DNA from 2 places in the Brevundimonas sp. C43 genome. Region 2 is predicted to be linked to the other one. Evidence: predicted binding sites of a transcription regulator. Region 2 holds the regulator's gene; the other holds the start of a gene.
What was found. The regulator LexA, encoded in region 2, represses DNA repair genes until DNA is damaged. The targets are predictions, from matches to a motif close to ATGTTCNCNANNTGTTCT.
Positions count from the first base shown of each region.

Region 1: the regulator LexA is predicted to act here: its motif matches at 4,165-4,182, upstream of recA (recombinase RecA).

Region 1 is NZ_CP132231.1:2,302,189-2,312,309, reverse strand. Features, by position in the region: gene Q9R14_RS11725 (right-handed parallel beta-helix repeat-containing protein) at 1-478, shown strand, start outside; gene Q9R14_RS11720 (M20/M25/M40 family metallo-hydrolase) at 544-2,394, shown strand; gene Q9R14_RS11715 (MHYT domain-containing protein) at 2,474-4,114, shown strand; gene recA (recombinase RecA) at 4,284-5,366, shown strand; gene Q9R14_RS11705 (hypothetical protein) at 5,542-6,138, shown strand; gene Q9R14_RS11700 (3-hydroxyacyl-CoA dehydrogenase NAD-binding domain-containing protein) at 6,210-8,402, opposite strand; gene Q9R14_RS11695 (acetyl-CoA C-acetyltransferase) at 8,420-9,625, opposite strand; gene Q9R14_RS11690 (PQQ-dependent sugar dehydrogenase) at 10,108-10,121, opposite strand, start outside.
Region 2 is NZ_CP132231.1:1,021,986-1,032,106, reverse strand. Features, by position in the region: gene Q9R14_RS05155 (peptidylprolyl isomerase) at 1-1,497, shown strand, start outside; gene trpE (anthranilate synthase component I) at 1,494-3,011, shown strand; gene Q9R14_RS05145 (peptidoglycan-binding protein) at 3,008-3,211, opposite strand; gene Q9R14_RS05140 (aminodeoxychorismate/anthranilate synthase component II) at 3,300-3,890, shown strand; gene trpD (anthranilate phosphoribosyltransferase) at 3,893-4,930, shown strand; gene trpC (indole-3-glycerol phosphate synthase TrpC) at 4,927-5,721, shown strand; gene lexA (transcriptional repressor LexA) at 5,840-6,538, shown strand; gene Q9R14_RS05120 (ComEC/Rec2 family competence protein) at 6,519-8,636, opposite strand; gene gltX (glutamate--tRNA ligase) at 8,703-10,118, shown strand.

The DNA.
Region 1 (10,121 bases), 1.3 Mb from region 2:
GGGGACCATTCCCCTTTACGTCGGGCCGGGTGTGACACGCACCACGGTGACGCGGTCCCGCTTTGTGGGTCGTTCGACCTCGACCGCCGTCTATCTCGACGCCGAGAGCGCAGGGGCGCTGATCCAGGACAATGATTTCGATATTCGCACCGGGCGCGAACAGATCGCGGTGGACGGGTCGGGCGCCAACCGCATCGTCGGCAACCGTCTGGCGCTGCACGGCAAGGGCGGGGTGTTCTTATACCGCAACTGCGGCGAGGACGGCGTGATCCGCCACCAGACGCCGTCCTATAATCAGATTACGGACAATCTGTTCACCGGCGCGGGCTGGCTGAGGCCGCGCGCGGTGGTGATCGGGTCGCGTGAGGGCGGGCGACGCTACTGCGGCGACGACCGGGGCTGGCCGTTCGGGTCCAGCGCGGACGACGGCGACGGGGCCACGGGCAATCTGACGGCGCGAAACGTCGTGCGACGCTGATAGAGGCCTTGCACGCACCGGCGGTTCGGGGCTGATTGCGGAACAGAGCGATCGGGGGATTGGATATGCGTTGGGTGTTGTTTCTGGCCTCCCTTGCGGCGGCCCTGGGCTTGGCGGTGCTGACCGCGCAGACGCCCAAACCCCTGCCCGCCTCGGCGCCTGCGGTTCAGTTCTCGGCCGCGCGCGCCATGATGGACGTGAACCGGATCGCAAGAGCGCCGCATCCGGTCGGCTCGGCCGAGCATCGGCAGGTTCAGACCTATCTTGTCCAAAGGCTGACGGCGCTGGGGCTTCAGCCCAGCCTGCAGACCGGCGCCCTGTCGCCCGCCGCCGTCGCGCGGCTCGAGCGGGAGGGTGGAAATGCGGGCGGCGTCCAGGCCGTCAATGTCATCGGCGTCCTGCCGGGACGGAATCCGGCCCTGCCTGCCGTGGCCATTATGGCGCATTACGACACCTCGCCGACCTCGCCCGGCGCCGCCGACGACACCTCCGGGGTGGCCGCCATTCTGGAGGCCGTGCGCGCGATCAGGGCGCGGGGCGGGGCCGAACGGACGCTGGTGGTCCTGTTCACCGACGCCGAGGAGCTGAATCTGGACGGGGCGCGGGCCTTCTTCAGCGAACATCCGCTGCGCGACGACATCGGCGCGGTGATCAATCTGGAGGCGCGGGGCGGCGGCGGGCGCGCGATGATGTTCGAGACCGGACCCGGCAACGCCCAGACCATCGCCCGCTATGCTGAGGCGACCCAAAGGGCAACGGGCGGGCCGTCCAGCAACGCCCTGGCCATCTTCGTCTATCGGCTGATGCCTAACGGCACGGACTTCACCGTGGCGGCGGATCGCAAGCTGGCGGGGATCAACCTGGCCTTCATCGGCCGCCCGGCTCAGTACCATTCGCCGTCCTCGACGCCACAGGCGCTGGATCAGGGCAGCGTGCAGCATATCGGCTCCCAGGCGCTGGAAATGGCCGATGACCTTCTGCGGGCGCCAGCCCTGCCGCAGGCGACGCAGAACGCCGTCTATGCCGACGTCTTTGGCCTGTTCGTCATGCAGCATTCGCCGGAGATCGGCTGGCTGCTGCTGGCCGTGGCGGTTCTGGCGACGGCCTTCGCCGCCTGGGGCGCGCGCCATGCGACGGGTTTGAGAGCCCTGCCGGTCCTACGCGGCGCGGCGGATGGCCTGTGGCTGTTGGCCAGTGCGGTGGTGGTGGGACAGGCGGTGCGCGTCCTGGCCGGGCCGATCGGCCGTCGTGTGGATTCGTCCGACCTCTATTACACCTTGCTGCGTCGCCTGCCGGTTCTCGAAATCGCCGTGGTCCTGGCCATGCTCGGCCTGGTTCTGATGCTGACCGCAGGGCGACGGTTGCTGGGTCGATGGGGCGCGGCCGGGGTTGTCCTGGCGGCCTTCGCGATTGCAGCGGCGCTGGGCGGTTTCAGCCTGCCGGTCCTGGGGGCGACGGTGATCGCTCTGGCGCTCAGCCTGACGAGGCCGAAACCGCAGGACGCAGACGCCGTCTGGGGCGGCTGGCTGGGGCTGATCGTCCTGGTCCTGATCCTGGGCGGCGGGGTGCAGGCGGCGGCGCCGGAAGCCGCCTTCCTGCTGCTTTGGCCCGGTCTGATCGCCGCCCTGGCGGCCGCGTCGACGGCGGTGATCGGCGCGCGCTTCGGGTCGTGGGCGTCCTTCGCGCCCGCCGTCGTCGCCACAGCCCTGGTCGGCGGGTGGTTGCTGGTTCAGGGGCACGGCGTCTTCCTGGGGGTCGGCATGGATATGCCTGGCGCGGTGGGGCCAATCGCCCTGATGATCGCGATGCTGGTCCGCCCGCTGGCGCCTCGATCGGGGCGGGCCTTGCCGATCTTCGCCGCGGCGAGCCTGGCGCTGGCTGTTGCGACCGCCGTTGGGGCCAGGTTGGTCGCTTGATCCGGATGCGTTTCGCAGTCGTCCGAGCGATGAAACCGGGCTAAGCATACCGCTGCTGTTTCTCGGGGCCTCGGCGCGTTTGCACCATCTTCACGTCAATCCGTTCACCGTCCTGTCGCTGGCCATAGCGATCCTGGGCGCGTGGACGGCTCTGGATCTGTTCAATCGAACCCGCGACCAGATCGGCGCCACGCGGTTGCGATGGTTAGGCGTCGCCGCCCTGGCGTTGGGCGTCAGCATCTGGTCGATGCATTTCATCGCCATGCTGGGGTTCGAAGTCGAAGGACCCGTCTTCTATGATCCCGGCCTGACGCTGATCTCCTTCCTGCTGGCGACGGCCGGCACGTCCGCGGCCTTCCTGACGGCGGGGACGGCGCAGGCCAGCCCCTTGCGACTGGCGCCGGCGGCCCTGCTGATGGGCGGATCCATCGTCGCCATGCACTACGTCGGGATGGCGGCGATGCGGATGAACGCCGTCCTGAGTTACCAGCCCGTGCTGGTCGCCCTGTCGGTGCTGGTTGCGGTCGCCGCCGCCTATGCCGCCCTGATTGCGGCTCGCCAGGAGCGGAGCCTGGCCTGGCGCGCGGTCGCCGCCGTGATCCTGGGTCTGGCCATTGTCTCCATGCACCATGTCGGCATGGCGGCCCTGATCCTGACCCCGATCGCCGATGCAGGGCCGGTGGAGGGCGGGGCGTCGCCGGTCGTACTGGCGGTCGCGGTGACAACCGGGGCGGTGACGTTGCTGTTTCTCGCGCTAGGCGCCTCGATCGTGGATCAGCGCGCCAATGTCCTGGCGGCCGTGGACGCGGGCGGCGTCGGCTTCTGGGAAGCGACCCTGCCGATGAAGACGACGATGATGTCAGGCCGCGCGCGCGAAATCCTGTCCATCGACGCGGACAGCCGTCTGGGAGCCACCGAGATCGGCGACCGTCTGTCGCCCGAGGATCTGCCGCTGCATCGTCAGGCGCTGGAGCGCGCCCTGGCGGGCGAGGGCGAATATGATCAGGAATGGCGTCTGCCGGCCTCGGGCCGCTGGATCCATCTGAGGGGGCGCCTGATCCGCAGTCGTTCGGGCCGGCCGATCAAGATGTCGGGCGTCATCACCGACATCACCGATCGCCGTGAGGCCTTCGCCGCCCTGGCCGACAGCGAACGCTTGCAGCGACTGCTGATCAACGAACTGAATCACCGGGTGAAGAACACCCTGGCCACGGTGCAGTCCATCGCCCATCAGACGGCGCGGCGCACGCCGGATGTCGCCACCTTCACCGCCCTGTTCGAGGCGCGGCTGGTGGCCCTGTCCAACACGCAGAACCTGCTGACGGCCGCGAACTGGGAGCGTGTCGATCTGCGCGCCATGCTGGCTCAGGAACTGGCCCCCTATGCCGAGGAACAGGTTCGCCTGACCGGTCCGGCCGTCGATCTGAACGCGCAACAGACGTTGGGGATGGGGATGGTCTTTCACGAACTGGCGGTGAACGCCGCCAAATACGGCGCCCTGTCGAACGCCTCGGGCTGCGTGCGGGTCGACTGGTCCGTGGCGGAAGGCCATCTGCTGCTGGATTGGGTCGAAAGCGGCGGGCCGGCGGTGTCGCCGCCTCGGCGAAAGGGCTTTGGCTCGGTCCTGATCGACTCGACCATCAACCGTTCGCTGCACGGCTCGGCGGTCATGACGTACGACCCCGAGGGCGCCAGTTTCAGCCTGCGTCTTCCGCTCTAGTCTGCGTCAAAAACGGTCGTAGGATTTATTTGTTCTCGTTTTGATCAATGAGAACATCTTGTGAACCGGAACAAACCATGCACATAGTCGGCCTCACGAAACGGGGGCGGGTCCAGGCGGGTCTCTCCCAAGCTTAATGACAGGAATCATGGCAAGGGAGACGAAGGCAATGGCTTCACAGGCGGCACTCAAATTGGTGGGCAAGGACGACGGCGACAAGCAACGCGCCCTGGAGGCGGCGATCGCGCAGATCGATCGCGCCTTCGGCAAGGGCTCGGTGATGAAGCTCGGCAAGGCCGGGCAGGTGAATGAGATCGAGAGCGTCTCGACCGGTTCGCTGGGCCTGGACATGGCCTTGGGCATCGGCGGCCTGCCGGTCGGCCGGGTGATCGAGGTCTTCGGCCCGGAATCCTCGGGCAAGACGACCCTGGCCCTGCACACCGTCGCCGAAGTGCAGAAGAAGGGCGGGGTCGCCGCCTTCGTCGACGCCGAACACGCGCTGGACCCGGTCTACGCCCAGAAGCTGGGCGTCAATCTGGACGACCTGCTGGTGTCGCAGCCCGACACCGGCGAGCAGGCGCTGGAAATCGTGGATACGCTGGTCCGGTCGGGCGCCGTGGACATCGTGGTCGTCGACTCCGTCGCAGCCCTGACGCCGCGCGCCGAGATCGAGGGCGAGATGGGCGACAGCCTGCCGGGCCTTCAGGCGCGCCTGATGAGCCAGGCGCTGCGCAAGCTGACGGCCTCGATCTCCAAGTCGAAATGCATCGTCCTGTTCATCAACCAGATCCGTCACAAGATCGGGGTGATGTACGGCTCGCCCGAGACAACGACGGGCGGGAATGCGCTGAAGTTCTACGCCTCCGTGCGTCTGGACATCCGCCGCACCGGCGCGATCAAAAACCGCGACGAGGTGGTCGGCAACACCACCCGGGTCAAGGTGGTCAAGAACAAGGTCGCCCCGCCGTTCCGCGAGGTGATCTTCGACATCATGTACGGCGAGGGCATCTCCAAGCTGGGCGAGATCATCGACCTGGGCGTCAAGGCCGGCATCATTGAGAAGTCGGGCAGCTGGTTCAGCTATGACTCCACCCGGATCGGTCAGGGCCGCGAGAATGTGCGCGAGTTCCTGAAACAGAACCCGGACATCGCCGCCTCGATCGAAAAGGCCGTGCGCGCCTCGACCAACAAGATCGCCGACGAACTGCTGGGCACGCCCGAGCCGGACGAAGGCCAGGACCTGGAAGGCTGACGCCAGCCTCCGAGGCTGGGCGGACTGTCAAAGTTTGTCCCGGCCTCGGTCCGGTCTTTTCACCGCTACTCCGTCGCCCCTAGCGACCCGCCACCGACCCCGCGAAGGGCGGCGGAGCGACCCGCTCGACCTCGTGTCGGGCGGGTCTTTTTCTTGTCCGGGGTCGCGATTGCGATTGGCCCAGGGCCGCGCAATAACGATGGCCATGCGAAACCGCTTTGGGTGTCTGGCTTTGCTCGCCCTCTTGGTCTGCGCGCCTCTCGCGGGTTGGCAGACCTACCAATACGTCTGGTGTCAAAGCCTCTTGCCTCATGGCGTCGAGGCAAAATGGATCGAATATCGTAAGCAAGCGGCTTGGGGCTTCGGACCTGGCGCCGACGAGGTCGGACTCATCATATATCGGCTGGAGAAGGCTTCGCTTTCAAAGGTCGAAGAAGGAGGATTGGCTTATCTGTCTGACGCTTCTGAAAGCCCGGTGCTGGTGAATGCATCTCAGCGAAAGGCGAATGAGCGTCGAACCTACTGGGACTGGAAGCGCACTCCGATCGTTCCATTGTGGTCTGGACATGGGGAGCATAACTGCGGCCGAGAGCCCGGCATCGGGGCCTTTCTGGATCGCAATGATTTCCGCTGCAAACTCGATCCGAAAACCGTGTCGAAGGTCAATGCGATCATAAGCTCTGACCACGCGTTTTACGCCCATGGGCGAGGTGGGAGCGTCGTCATCGTGGCTCCGGCTGAGCAACGCGTGATCGTGGCGTACAGCGGTTAGCAACGCCTTTTAAACGAGAACGGGCGACCCGGAGGCCGCCCGTTCCGTAGTCCATCCATGTCCGCAACCGATCAGGCGGCGGCCTTCTCCGGGGCGAACTTGCCGTAGAAGGTCTCGTCCTTCGCGGCCATGTCGCGCAGCAACTGCGGGACCTTGAAGCGGTCGCCGTAGGTCGCGGCCAGACGATCTGCGGTTTCGACGAACTTGGCCAGGCCGATGCCGTCGATCATGCTGATCGGACCGCCGGTCCAGGGCGCGAAGCCCCAGCCCAGGATGGCGCCCAGATCGGCTTCGCGCGGATCGTCTATGACGCCTTCTTCCCAGCAACGGGCCACTTCGACGGCCTGGCGATACAGCAGGCGCGTCTTCAGTTCGTCGATCTGGGCGAAGGCGGTCGGCTCTTCCGGCTGATCGATGCCCTTGGTGGTGGGGGCTAGTTCGCCCAGACCCTTCCAGATCGTCTTGGGCTTCTGATCGTAGTCGTAGAAGCCTTTGCCGTTCTTGCGGCCGAAGCGTCCGCCCTCGACCATCTTGGCGACGATGTCGGCGCCTTCCGACGGGACATATTTGTCGCCCAAGTCCAACGCCGTCTGTTTGGCGATCTTGTAGGACAGGTCCAGGGCGACGTCGTCGTGCATCTCCAGAGGGCCGCGCGGCATGCCGGTCATGCGACCGACATTGTCGATCAGGGCGGGGCCGTAGCCCTCTTCCAGCATCGCCATACCCTCCATCAGGAAGGTGGAGAAGCAGCGCGAGGTGTAGAAGCCGCGGCTGTCGTTGACGACGATCGGCGTCTTCTTGATCTTCAGCACATAGTCCAGCGCCTTGGCGATGGCGGCCTGACCCGTCTTTTCGCCCAGGATGATCTCGACCAGCATCATCTTGTCGACGGGCGAGAAGAAGTGGATGCCGATGAAGTCCTCGGGCCGCACCGAGGCCTCGGCCAGGCCGGTGATCGGCAGGGTCGAGGTGTTGGAGCCGAAGACGGCGCCCTCGGCCAGTTGCGCCTCGGCGCGCTTGGTCACGTCGGCCTTGATCTCGCGGTTTTCGAACACGGCCTCGACGACCAGATCGGAACCCTTGATCAGGTCATAGTCGGTCGTCGCCGTGACCGAACCCAGCAGGGCGTCGTACTTCTCCTGCGTCAGCTGACCACGCGACAGGCGCTTCTTCAGCAGTTCCTCGACGTGGGCCTTGCCCTTGTCGGCGGCTTCCTGGGTCTGGTCGATCAGGATGGTTTCGATGCCGGCCAGCGCCTGCACATAGGCGATGCCTGCGCCCATCATGCCGGCGCCGATGACCGTGACCTTCTTCGGATCGGACTTCGGCACGCCGGCCGGGCGAACGGCGCCCTTGTCCAGTTCCTGTTTGGACAGGAACAGCGAACGAATCATGGCCTGGGCCTGCGGCGTCATCAGGGTCTTGATGAAGTAGCGGGTCTCGATGCGCAGGGCCGCGTCCATCGGCACCTGGGCGCCTTCGTAAACGGCCTTCATCAGGTTCACCACGGCCGGATAGTTGCCATAGGACTGCTTGCGCAGCATGGCGTTGCCGACCATGAAGTTCTGAATGCCGGCCGGGTGATAGGGGCCGCCGCCGGGCAGTTTGAACGACTTCTCGTCCCAGGGCTGCACGGCCTTGCCGCCGTTCTTGATCCAGGCCTTGGCGGCCTCGACCGACTGGCCCTTTTCGACGACTTCATGGACGATGCCGGCGCCCTTGGCGTCGTTCGGGCGGAAGGACTTGCCCTCGCTCATCGCCATCATGGCGTTCTGGACGCCGACCAGGCGGGTCAGGCGCTGGGTGCCGCCGCCGCCGGGGAACAGGCCGACCTTGATCTCGGGCAGGCCCAGCTGGATTTTGTTGTCATTCTCGACCACGCGGTAGTGGGCCGCCAGGGTGAACTCCAGCCCGCCGCCCAAAGCCAGGCCGTTGATCGCGGCCGCGATCGGCTTGCCCGAGGTTTCCAGCGCACGGAAGGCGCCGTTCAGCTTCCAGCCGGCGTCGAACGCCTTTTGCAGGTCGCCGCCGCCCGACAGCACGCCGCCGGCCATGTCGCCCAGGTCCGCGCCGGCGCAGAAGCCCGAGGCCTTGCCCGAGGTGATGACGGCGCCCTTGATGGCGTCGTCGGTCTTGATGCGTTCGACCAGCTCGGGGATTTCCTTCATCACCGAGGACGTCAGGGTATTCATCGAACGGCCCGGAACGTCGAAGGTGATCAGGGCGATGCCGTCGGCGTCGACGTCGATCTTGAAGTTTTCCATATCCATTTGCTCCCGGATCAGACGCGTTCGATGACGGTGGCGGTGCCCATGCCGCCGCCGATGCACAGGGTGACCAGGGCGGTCGACTTGTTCGAGCGCTCCAGCTCGTCCAGCGCGATGCCGGTGATCATGGCGCCGGTGGCGCCGAGCGGGTGGCCCATCGAGATTCCGCCGCCGTTCACATTCATCTTGGCGTGGTCGATGTCGAGCGCCTGCATGTAGCGCAGGACGACGGCGGCGAAGGCCTCGTTCAGCTCCCACAGGTCGATGTCGTCGGGCGTCATGCCCAGCTTGGTCAGCAGTTTGCGGGTCACATACTCAGGGCCGGTCAGCATGATCGACGGCTCGGAGCCGATCGAGGCGCCGCCCAGGATCTTGGCGCGCGGCTTAAGGCCCAGGGCCTGGCCGGCTTCAAGCGAACCGATCAGCACGCCGGCCGAACCATCGACGATGCCGGAAGAGTTGCCGGGCGTGTGGACGTGATTGACGCGCTCTACCTCGGGGTAGCGCTGGTTGATCACGCCGTCGAAGGCCATTTCGCCCATCATGGCGAAGGAGGGGTTCAGACCCCCGAGCGCCTGCATGTCCGTGTTCGGACGGATCGTCTCGTCATGATCCAGAATGGTCAGGCCCAGCTGGTCCTTGACGCCGATCACCGAGTTCTTGAACCGGCCCTCGGCCCAGGCCTTGGCGGCGCGCTTGTGGCTCTCGACCGAATAGGCGTCCACGTCGTCGCGGCTGAAGCCGTATTTGGTGGCGATCATGTCCGCCGAGACGCCTTGCGGCACAAAGTAGGTCGGGAAGGCCGAGGAGGGGTCGGTCGGCCAGGCGCCCATGTCCGAACCCATCGGCACGCGGCTCATGACCTCGACGCCGCCGCCGACGGCGAAGTCGGCCTCGCCGGACTTCACCTTGGCCGTCGCCATGTTCACGGCTTCCAGGCCCGAGGCGCAGAAGCGGTTGATCTGGACGCCGGCCGTATATTGCGACCAGCCGGCCGAGAGCACGGCGGTGCGCGCGATGTCGGCGCCGAGTTCGCCCACGGGCGTGACGCAGCCCAGGATGACGTCATCGACCTTGGAGGTGTCCAGGTCGTTGCGGTCGCGCAGGGCTTCCAGCACCTGGGTCGCCAGGCTGAGGCCGGTGATCTCGTGCAGCGAGCCGTCCTTCTTGCCCTTGCCGCGCGGCGTGCGGACGGCGTCGTAGATATAGGCGTCAGCCATGGAAGTGCGTCTCCATCTTTGGGCCCATCCTCAACGTGCGGCAGGTCGCGGCACGACGGGCAGGGCGGTTCCAAGCGTGGACGCCAAGAACCCTACGTTTACGTCAACGTCAAGTAATAAGCCGCGTGATCGCGGCCGCTTGAGGCGGATGCTTCGACGGACTGGCGGTATGAGAGCGTGGGAACGCCGGCCGAGTGCTCGCTGTCAGCGGGGTGGAATACGGGTCGCGGCGCCAGTGATCTTGCAGGCGTATTCGGTCTGCGGACGGCCTGTCTGAACGCCGGTCGGTGTCAGAATGCCTTGGTCGCGCGTGCACGCGGCTTCCAGAGCCCAGCTCCTGCTGATAGCTATTGGTCGTCCCCATCGTGCCGCAGCCCGAAAGCAGCGGCAGGACGACGGCGGCGGAAAGGATGAGGATACGCATGGTTCGCTGCTCCCTTTGGAGCGTCAACCGCTCCGCATAGTCCCCCGGCCCTCGAAGACTACTGCGTCGCCG
Region 2 (10,121 bases):
TATGAGGCGGCTCTCGCGCAGCAGAACCTGACCCCGGCCATGCTGGAGCAGGACCTGCGCGACCAATACGCCACGGAGCATTTCGGAGCCGCCGTCTTCGCCGGCGCCCGCGTGCCGCGCATCTATGGCGCGCTGCTGGCCGGTTCCGCCTTCGAAAGCCGCGACGGTCGTTGGTTCGAGGTCACCCCGGCGATGGCCGGTCAGATCCCCGCCCCGACCGACGCCCAGTTGAACGCCTTCATCCAGGAAAACGCCGACCGCTTGCGCGCGCCCGAGTTCCGCATGGTGTCGGTGGTTCTGTTCACGCCTGAGGCTTCGGCCAATGCGCCGATCTCGGAAGACCGCATCCGCGAGCGCTTCGAGTTCAAGAAAGACACGCTGAGCAAGCCCGAGACGCGCTCCTTCGTCACCCTGACCGCGCCGAACCGCGAGACGGCGCAGAAGATCGCCGCCGCCCTGCGTGCGGGCCAATCGCCCGCCGACGTCGGTCGCGCCAACAACATCACGCCGGCCGCCTTCAACGAGACCCCCCGCTCGGCCATCGGCGACGCCGCGACCGCTGCCGCCGTCTTCGGCCTGCAAGCCAATCAGGTGTCCAACCCGGTCCAGGCCGGTGTCGGCTTCGCCGTCGCCAAGGTCACGGCCGTTCAGCCGGCCGCGCCCGCCACGCTGGACAGCGCTCGCGAGGAACTGATCCAGGAACTGCGCGCCGAGGACGTGAAGACCCAGACCTACGCCAAGGTCGAGAAGTATGAAGCCGCCCGCACGGCCGGCAAGAACCTGGCTGACGCGGCGCGCGAAGCCGGCGGTCGCATCGTCGATCTGCCGCCCTTCACGAAGGACGGCAAGCTGCCGAACGGTCAGGCGCTGAACGCTCCGCCGCAAATCTTCGAGACGGCCTGGAGCCTGACCAAGGGCGGCGAGAGCGACGTCATCGACGCCGGTCAGGGCCAGTATTTCGCCGTGCGCGTCAACGACATCCGCCCGTCGGCCCTGCCGACCTTGGCCGAGGTGCGCGAGCCCCTGGCCGCCCAATGGATCCAGCGGGAGACCATGCGTCGCCTGTCGGCCAAGGCTGAAGAACTGACGACCCGCGTGCGCAATGGCGAGGACATCGCTGCGGTCGCCCGCTCGGTCAATGCGCCGCTGACCGTGCGCACCGGGGTCATCCGCAATCAGCAGACCCAGGAAGCCTTGGGTCAGGGTGTGCTTCAAGGTCTGTTCGGCCAGTCCAAGGGCCAGGCCTTCTCGCAGCCGGCGTCGCAGACCGCCTATGTGGTCGGCCGCGTCGACAACGTCCGCGCCGCCAATCCGGCCGTTGCCGGTCCGCTGGCCGAGCAGGTCCGCCCGCGCCTGACGCAGGAGTTGGTGCAGGCCATGGTCGAATCGTCGGTCTCGGCGGGCGCCCAGCGCTCCAAAGCCAAGAACGACCCGGCCCAGGCGCTGTCGGCCCTGGGTCTGTCGGGTGGCGCAACGCCCGCCGCACCGGCGCAATGACCGACGACGTTTCGCGCGACATCACGTTCGAAGCCTTCGCCGCCGGCCTTTCGGCCGGTCGGCCGCAGGTCCTGGTTCGCCGGGTCATCGACGACCTGGAAACCCCGGTCTCGGCCTATCTGAAGCTGGGACGCGATCGGCCGTACGCCTGCCTGCTGGAATCGGTCGAGGGCGGCGCGGTCAAGGGACGCTACTCCATCCTGACGCTGGATCCCGATGTGGTCTGGCGTTGTCGATCCAATGCGGCGGAACTGTCGCGCGGGTCCGCCATAGCGGAGGGTCGCTTTACGGCCGAAGCCCTGCCGGCGCTGCAGTCCCTGCGCGCGCTGATCGCGGCGTCGAAGTTCGATCTGCCGGAGGGCTTGCCGCCGATGGCCGCCGGCCTGTTCGGCGTCTTCGGCTACGACATGGTGCGTCTGCTGGAACCGCTGGGCGCACCAAATCCTGACCCTGTCGATCTGCCCGACGCCGTGCTGACGCGGCCGTCGCTGGTGGCCATCTTCGATTCGGTCCGCCACGAGATCGTTCTGGTGTCGGCCGCCTATCCCGACGCCGGCATCGCCGCGCAAGAGGCGTTCGACGCCGCGACGGCGCGGCTGGACGCGTTCGAGACGGCCTTGCGCGAACCCCTGCCCGTCCGCGCCGCTCCGCAGCAAACGCCGCCTCCCGTCTTCACTTCGCCGATTGACGAGCCAGCTTTCGGCGAGATGGTCGCCAGGGCCAAGGACTACATCGGCGCCGGCGACATCTTCCAGGTCGTGCTCAGCCACCGATTCTCCGCGCCTTGGACTGACGATCCGTTCGCCTTCTATCGCTCGCTGCGTCGCCAGAACCCCTCGCCCTATCTGTTCTATCTGAACTTCGAAGGCTTCCAGCTCGCCGGCTCCAGCCCCGAGATCCTGGTTCGGCTCAAGGACGGCGAGGTCACGATCCGGCCGCTGGCCGGCACCCGCATGCGCGGCGCGACGCCTGAGGTGGACAAGGCGCTGGAAGCCGAACTGCTGGCCGATCCGAAAGAGCTGGCCGAGCACCTGATGCTGCTCGACCTGGGCCGCAACGATGTGGGCCGCGTCGCGGCGCCCGGCACGGTCGAGGTCACCGAGAGCTTCGTCGTCGAACGCTACAGCCAGGTCATGCACATCGTCTCCAACGTGCGCGGCAAGGCCGACCCAAGGCTGGACGCCGTGGACACGCTGCTGGCCGCCCTGCCCGCCGGCACCCTGTCGGGCGCGCCCAAGGTGCGCGCGATGGAGATTATCGACGAACTGGAAAGCGAAAAGCGCGGCGTCGGTTACGGCGGCGGCGTCGGATATATTTCGGCCGGCGGCGAGGCGGACATCTGCATCACCCTGCGCACCGCCCTGTTCGCAGACGACCGGATCTTTGTTCAGGCCGGGGCCGGCGTCGTCGCCGACAGCGACCCCGCGGCCGAATATGCCGAGACCCAGCACAAGGCGCGCGCGCCGATGCGGGCGGCGGAAGACGCCTGGCGCTTTCGGACCGGCAATCGCTAGCGCGAAATCGTCATTGCCGGGTCGTTGAACTGCACGCCGGGGCCGATGATGACGACCCCGGCCATCAAAACCGCTGCGGTCGCTGCAAGGGCGGCTGCGCCAAGCGCGGCGACGGGGTTGGGCTTGGTTTCGACCACGACCAGCTTCGCCTTGGCGGCGGCGATCTTGGCGGCGATGTCTTTTTCAGCGGCGAGTTTCACGCGCTCAGTCCTAGTCCCGCCGAGTTAAAATGCGCTTTAAGGCCGCGCCCGCTTGGCGCGGACGCGCGTCACGCCTAGAAGCCAAGCCATGATCCTCGTCGTCGATAACTACGACAGCTTCACCTACAACCTCGTCCACTACCTCGCGGAGTTGGGCGCGCCGACGCATGTGGTGCGCAACGACGACCTGACGGTGGACGAGGCATGGGCGCTGAACCCCGCCGCCGTTCTGCTGTCGCCCGGCCCGTGCGCGCCCGATCAGGCGGGCATCTGCCTGCCGTTGATCACGACCGCGCCAGAATCGATGCCGATCCTGGGCGTGTGCCTGGGTCATCAGGCCATCGGCCAGGCCTTCGGCGGCGACGTCATTCGCGCCAAGACCCTGATGCACGGCAAGACCTCGCCGATCCTGCACGAGGGCCAGAGCGTCTTCGCCGGCCTGCCCTCGCCCTTCACCGCCACACGCTATCACTCGCTGGCGGTCAAGCGCGAAACCCTGCCCGACGACCTGGAGGTCACCGCCTGGACCGCCGACGGCGAGATCATGGGTTTGCAGCATCGCACCCGCCCGATCCACGGTGTGCAGTTCCACCCCGAATCCATCGCCACCGAACACGGTCACGACATGCTGGCCAACTTCCTCGAGATCGCTGGCGTAAAGCGCCTCGCGGCCGCCTGACCGTGGGCGACGGGTTCAAGCCGATCCTCGCCCGACTGGTCGAGGGCCATCCCCTGACGTCCCAGCAGGCGCACGACTTCTTCGCCGCCTGTCTGCGCGGCGAGCCGACCCCGTCGCAAGTCGCCGCCGCCGTCACCGCCATGCGGATGCGCGGCGAGACCGTGGACGAGATCGCCGCCTTCGCCGGCGCCATGCGCGAGGCCGCCCTGACGCTGGATCACCCCTATGAGGTGATCGACACCTGCGGCACCGGGGGCGACGGTCAGCACACCTACAATATCTCGACCGCCGCAGCCCTGGTTCTGGCCGGCGCCGGTCTGAAGGTCGCCAAGCATGGCAATCGGGCGATGTCATCGAAATCAGGCTCTTCCGACGTCCTGTCGATCCTGGGCGTGAACCTGATGGCGTCGCAGGCGCAGCAGAAGAAGGCGCTGGACGAGGCCGGGATCTGCTTCCTGTTCGCGCCTGCCTATCACGGGGCGATGCGTCATGTCGGACCGGTGCGGGCCGAGATCGGTTTTCGCACCGTCTTCAACCTGTTGGGACCGCTTTCGAACCCGGCGTCTGCAAGGCGACAGGTCATGGGCGTCTATGATCCGCGCCTGCTGGAGCCGCTGGCCGAGGTGCTGGGCCGGCTGGGCGCGACCCGGGCCTGGACCGTTCACGGCCAAGGCTTGGACGAATTGGCGACTTCCGGCCCTACGGACGTCGCCGAATGGAAGGATGGCGCGGTTCGCCGCTTCCAGGTCATGCCCGAGGACGCCGGCCTGCCGCGCGCCTCCATCGCAGACATCCGTGGCGGCGACGCCGAGGAGAACGCCGTGGCCCTGCGCGCGCTTCTGGCCGGCGCGGCCGGACCCTACCGCGACATCGTCCTGCTAAACGCCGCCGCCGCCCTCGTGGTGTCCGATCGCGCGGCCGATCTGGGCGAGGGCGCCGCACTCGCCGCTGCCGCGATCGATGACGGTCGAGCCGCCGAGGCGCTGGATCGCCTGGCCCGCATCACCTCCACGCCGCTGGAAAGCGAAGAGCCCGCATGACCGACGTTCTGGACCGCATCGCCGCCTACAAGCGCGAGGACGTCGCCGCCCGCAAGGCAGCGACTTCGCAGGACGCGATCGAAGCCTTGGCCCGCGCCGCATCGGCCCCGCGCGGCTTTCGCGCTGCGTTGGAGCGGGTCGGAGAGGAAACCGGACGTCCTGCCCTGATCGCCGAGATAAAAAGGGCCAGCCCCTCCAAGGGCCTGATCCGGCCCGATTTCGATCCGCCGGCTCTGGCCCGCGCCTATGAGGCTGGCGGCGCGGCCTGTCTGTCGGTGCTGACCGATGGCCCCAGCTTCCAGGGCGACGACGCCTATCTGGCCCAGGCCCGCGAGGCCGTCGCCCTGCCCTGCCTGCGCAAGGATTTCCTGGTCGATCCCTGGCAAGTCGCCGAAAGCCGCGCCCTTGGCGCCGACTGCATCCTGATCATCCTCGCCATGATCGATAACAGCCTGGCGGCCGAACTGCTGTTCGAGGCCGAGCGATTCGGCATGGACGCGCTGATCGAGACGCACGACGAGGAAGAAATGGCGCGCGCCTGTGCGCTCGGCGGCGATCTGGTGGGGGTCAATAATCGCTCCCTGCGCACGTTCGAGGTCGATCTGGAAACCACGGAACGGCTGTCGATGCTCAGCCCCGTTCGCGCTCTGCTGGTCGCCGAGAGCGGCATCTTCACGCCCGACGATGTGGCGCGCGTCTCGGCTGCCCATGCCCAGGCGATCCTGGTTGGCGAAAGCCTGATGCGGCAGGCCGATGTCGAGGCCGCCACCCGTCAGCTGCTGGCGGTCTGAGCCGAGGCGCGGCGGCAAGCCTCGCCGTTAAGTTGACATTAGCAAGGAACACTTACAGAACATCGACAAATGTTCACGGCCCGTTCCGATTCGTCGGCGGGCGCATGAGGGCCTGGCGATGCTCACGCGCAAACAGCACGAACTGCTGATGTTCATCCACGAACGCATCCAGGAGACCGGCGTCTCCCCGTCGTTCGACGAGATGAAGGAGGCGCTGGATCTGGCTTCCAAGTCCGGCATTCACCGGCTGATCACGGCGCTGGAGGAACGCGGCTTCATCCGCCGTCTCGCTCACCGCGCCCGCGCCTTGGAAGTCACGAAACTGCCCGAGCAGGCGACGGCCGGCGCGCCGCGCGGTCGCGCCGGGTTCAAGCCCGACGTCATCGAGGGCGGCGGCGGTGTCAGACCTGCGGCTCCGATGGCGGCCAACGACACCCGCGAACTGCCGCTGATGGGCAAGATCGCCGCCGGCACGCCGATCGACGCGATCGAGCATGAAACCGCCCGCTATCCGGTTCCGGAATCGATGCTGGGTTCTGGCGAGCACTACCTGCTGGAGATCGAAGGCGACTCCATGATCGAAGCCGGTATCCTGAACGGCGACATGGTGGTGATCAAATCGACCGACAACGCCGCCTCCGGCGAGATCGTGGTGGCTCTGGTCGAGGGCGAGCAGGCGACGCTGAAGCGCCTTCGCAAGAAGGGGGCGTCGATCGCGCTTGAACCCGCCAACCGCAACTACGAGACCAAGATCTACGGCTCCGATCAAGTCGCCGTTCAGGGCAAGCTGGTCGGCCTCATGCGCCGTTATCACTGACGTCCGGATCGGACTGACACGTCCAGGGGCGGTCGCCGCGAACGTCGGCCGTCCACACCGCGCGCCATCGATCCGGCTCACCCGAACGAACGCGCCACAACTCCACCGCCCCGCCTCGCGCAAAGTCGACGCCGTCCAAAACAAGGCGATCCTGACAGGCGCTTGGAATTGAGGTGACGACGGCGCGGACGCTGACGACGGGCGCTGCGCGGCATAACATCTCCATCTGATCGGAGCTCGGCGACTTCCGCCCCCACCAGATTGCTACGGGCCCGGTCTCATCGGCTTCCGGTCGACAGGAGAAACGGTCGCAGACCCAGCCCGTCTTCGACCGGTCCGTCATGGTCAGCCCCCGTCTTCGTGACCAGAGATCGACTGCAAACTCACGCACGCCAGGCCGCAAGACGACCGCCGCCTGGTCACGGCGAAAGGCGGCGTTCGTCCCGCCATCGCCAATCCAAAGGTCCGGCGTCGGTTCACGCGGGCAGATCAGGACGGCGGCTGCGAACGGCAGTCCCAACCATCGCAGGCGGCCCTGCCACAGACAGACGAACAGCACGCCCAGAAAAGCGATCGGCAGGACATAGTTCGGCGCGCTGGCGACCGTTCTGACCGCGCCGGGCAACCCCGCCGTCCAGGCGCCGATCGCCAGCATCAGATCGACGCCCCATCCCGCGACCGCCAAGAACGGTCCCCCCAGCCCCAAGGGCTCGAGCGCTGCGCCCAGAGCCAGCGCTGGCATCAGGATGAAGTCCGCCACGGGCGACGTGCCGAGATTGGCGAGTAGTCCGTACATTGCGGTGCGGTTGAAATGCTGCATGGCGAACGGTCCCGTCGCCAATCCTGCGACGACGCTGGCCGCCACAGCCGCCGTCAACCAACCGCCTAGCCGTTGGACTGCCATGATCGGCCAAGGCGCGGATATTTCGCGCGGGCGCTTCGGCCAGGCCTCGGCCAGGGCGACCAAGGCCGCCGTCGCCGCGAACGACATCTGGAAACCCGGCGTGACGATGGCTTCAGGCTGAATAGCCAAAACGATGAAGGCCGCGACCGCCAGGCCGTGCATCGTCACAGCCTGCCGATCCAGCAGGATGGCGAGAAAGGCGATGGAGGCGGTGATGGCGGCCCGCTCGGCCGGAGGCGGTGCGCCCGACACCACCAGATAGACCCCGACCGCCGTGAGGCCCGCCAAAGCCGCGACCTTCTTGCCGTGAACCCGCAGGGCCAACCAGGGCCAGGCCGCGACGCCCAGCCGCACGGCGAAGAAGACGAAACCGCCGACGATGGCCATATGCAGCCCTGACACCGACAGGATGTGCGCCAGGCCGGAATCGCGCATCACATCCATGTCCGCCTGACTGATCCAGGTTTCATGGCTGGTGGTCATGGCGGCGGCGATCCCGCCGGTCCGTTCGCCGAGCCGTGCCACGATCCGCTCGGCCAGTGCGAAGCGGGCGCCGTTGACCGCCATTTCAAGTCGAAGGCGCCACGGCGGCGGGGCCAGATCGGCCCCACGCGTTTCACCCAAGGCGAACGCCACGCCGCCCATGCCTTGGAAGAATGCGTTGCGCCCGAAATCGTACGCGCCGGGACTGGCCGGCGCTGGCGGCGGATTCAGAATGCCGAACAGGCGGATCGCCTCACCCGGCCGCGGCGGGTGGCCCCGCACCGTCGCCCGCAAGCGGACCGGCGTCTGCTCGGGCGTCAGTCCGCGAATCCAGACCGGCGCGATCACGACCCGCGCGCCTCGCTGACCCGGGCTGTCGACATCGACGACCCAGGCCTCGATCACGGTCGGTTCGCTGAGGGCAGGCGCGATCGGTGCGGCGACAGCTTCGGTGCGCACCTTGGCCGCCGCCAGCCCGCCTGAAACGCAGGCCAGCATCAAGAGCAGCGAGGTCAGGCGCCGCGACCCGCCACGCCGGCGCGCCACGACCCACAGCCCAAAGGCCAAGGCGGCGCCCAACAACAAGGGCCACAAGACCGGCTCGGCACGCAGGGCGAAATAGACGCCGCCGCCTGCGCCGAATGCGACCGGCGCCCATAGCCGCCATCTCAGTGTCTGGGCGGCGACTTCGGCGTGCAGCCAGGCTCGCAATCGCGCAGCGGGGGTAGGTTTTGCCGCATCGGGGCGTATAAGGGCCTCGCTTACGGACCCTCCCCCATGACCTCACCTTCCTCGACTGTCGTCACCCGCTTCGCCCCCTCGCCGACAGGCTATCTGCATATCGGCGGGGCGAGAACCGCTTTATTCAACTGGTTGTACGCCAGGAGACACGCTGGACGTTTCCTGATCCGTGTCGAGGATACCGACCGCGAACGCTCGACCGATGAGGCGGTGAAGGCCATTTTTGACGGCCTGAGCTGGCTGGAGCTGTTCGCCGACGAAGAGCCGCTGTTTCAGTTCAGCCGGGCCGACCGCCACCGCCAGGTGGTCGATCAGCTGCTCGAAACCGGACATGCCTATCGCGACTTTACCTCGGCCGAGGAAACCGATCGTCTGCGTGACGAGGCCAAGGCTGAAAAGCGCACCTTCGAATCGCCCTGGCGCGACCGCGAGCCGACTGTGGACGACCTGGCGCTGCCCCACGTCGTGCGCTTCCGGCGGCCAAAGGCGACCACAGTCACGGTGGCCGATGAGGTCCAGGGTGACGTGAACTGGTCGACCGACGACCTGGACGATCTGGTGCTGCTGCGTTCGGACGGCGCGCCGACCTATAATCTCGCCGTCGTCGTGGACGACCACGACATGGGGGTGACCCACGTCATTCGCGGCGACGACCATCTGAACAACGCCGCGCGCCAGAGCCTGATCTACGATGCGCTGGGCTGGACGCGTCCGACCTTCGCCCACATCCCCCTGATCCATGGACCGGACGGCGCCAAGTTGTCGAAGCGTCACGGCGCCCAGGCGGTGCATGAATATGCCGAAATGGGCTATTTGCCCGAGGCCATGCGCAACTATCTGGCTCGCCTGGGCTGGGCGCACGGCGACGACGAACTGTTCAGCGACGCCCAAGCCATCGCATGGTTCGATCTCGCCGGCATCGGCAAGGCGCCGGCCCGTCTGGACTTCGACAAACTGGCCCACGTCAATTCGCACTGGCTGCGCCTCGCCGACGATGAACGGCTCGCCAAGCTGACGCTGGATGCGCATCTGCAGAAGGGCCACGCCCTGGCGGAGGCGGACGAAACCCGGCTCCAGCGCGCCATGCCTTTCGTCAAGGACCGCGCCAAGACGATCCTCGATCTGGCCGACCAAACCGCCTTCGTCCTGAAATCGCGCCCGCTGACCCTGGACGACAAGGCGAAGGCGCTGCTGTCGGGGGAAACCTTGGATCGCCTAGGCCGCCTGCGCGAGCGGCTGTCCCTGTTCCAATCCTGGGATGTCTTCGCGCTGGAAGCCGAGCTCAAGGCCTTTGCGGAATCCGAGGGCGTCGGGTTCGGAAAAATCGGCCCGCCGATGCGCGCGGCGCTTACCGCAGGGTCAACATCACCTGATATTGCACGAACTTTGTCGGCTCTTGGGCGCGACGAAAGTCTCGGGCGCTTGGATGATGCGCTGCAACAGACTAAGTGATCA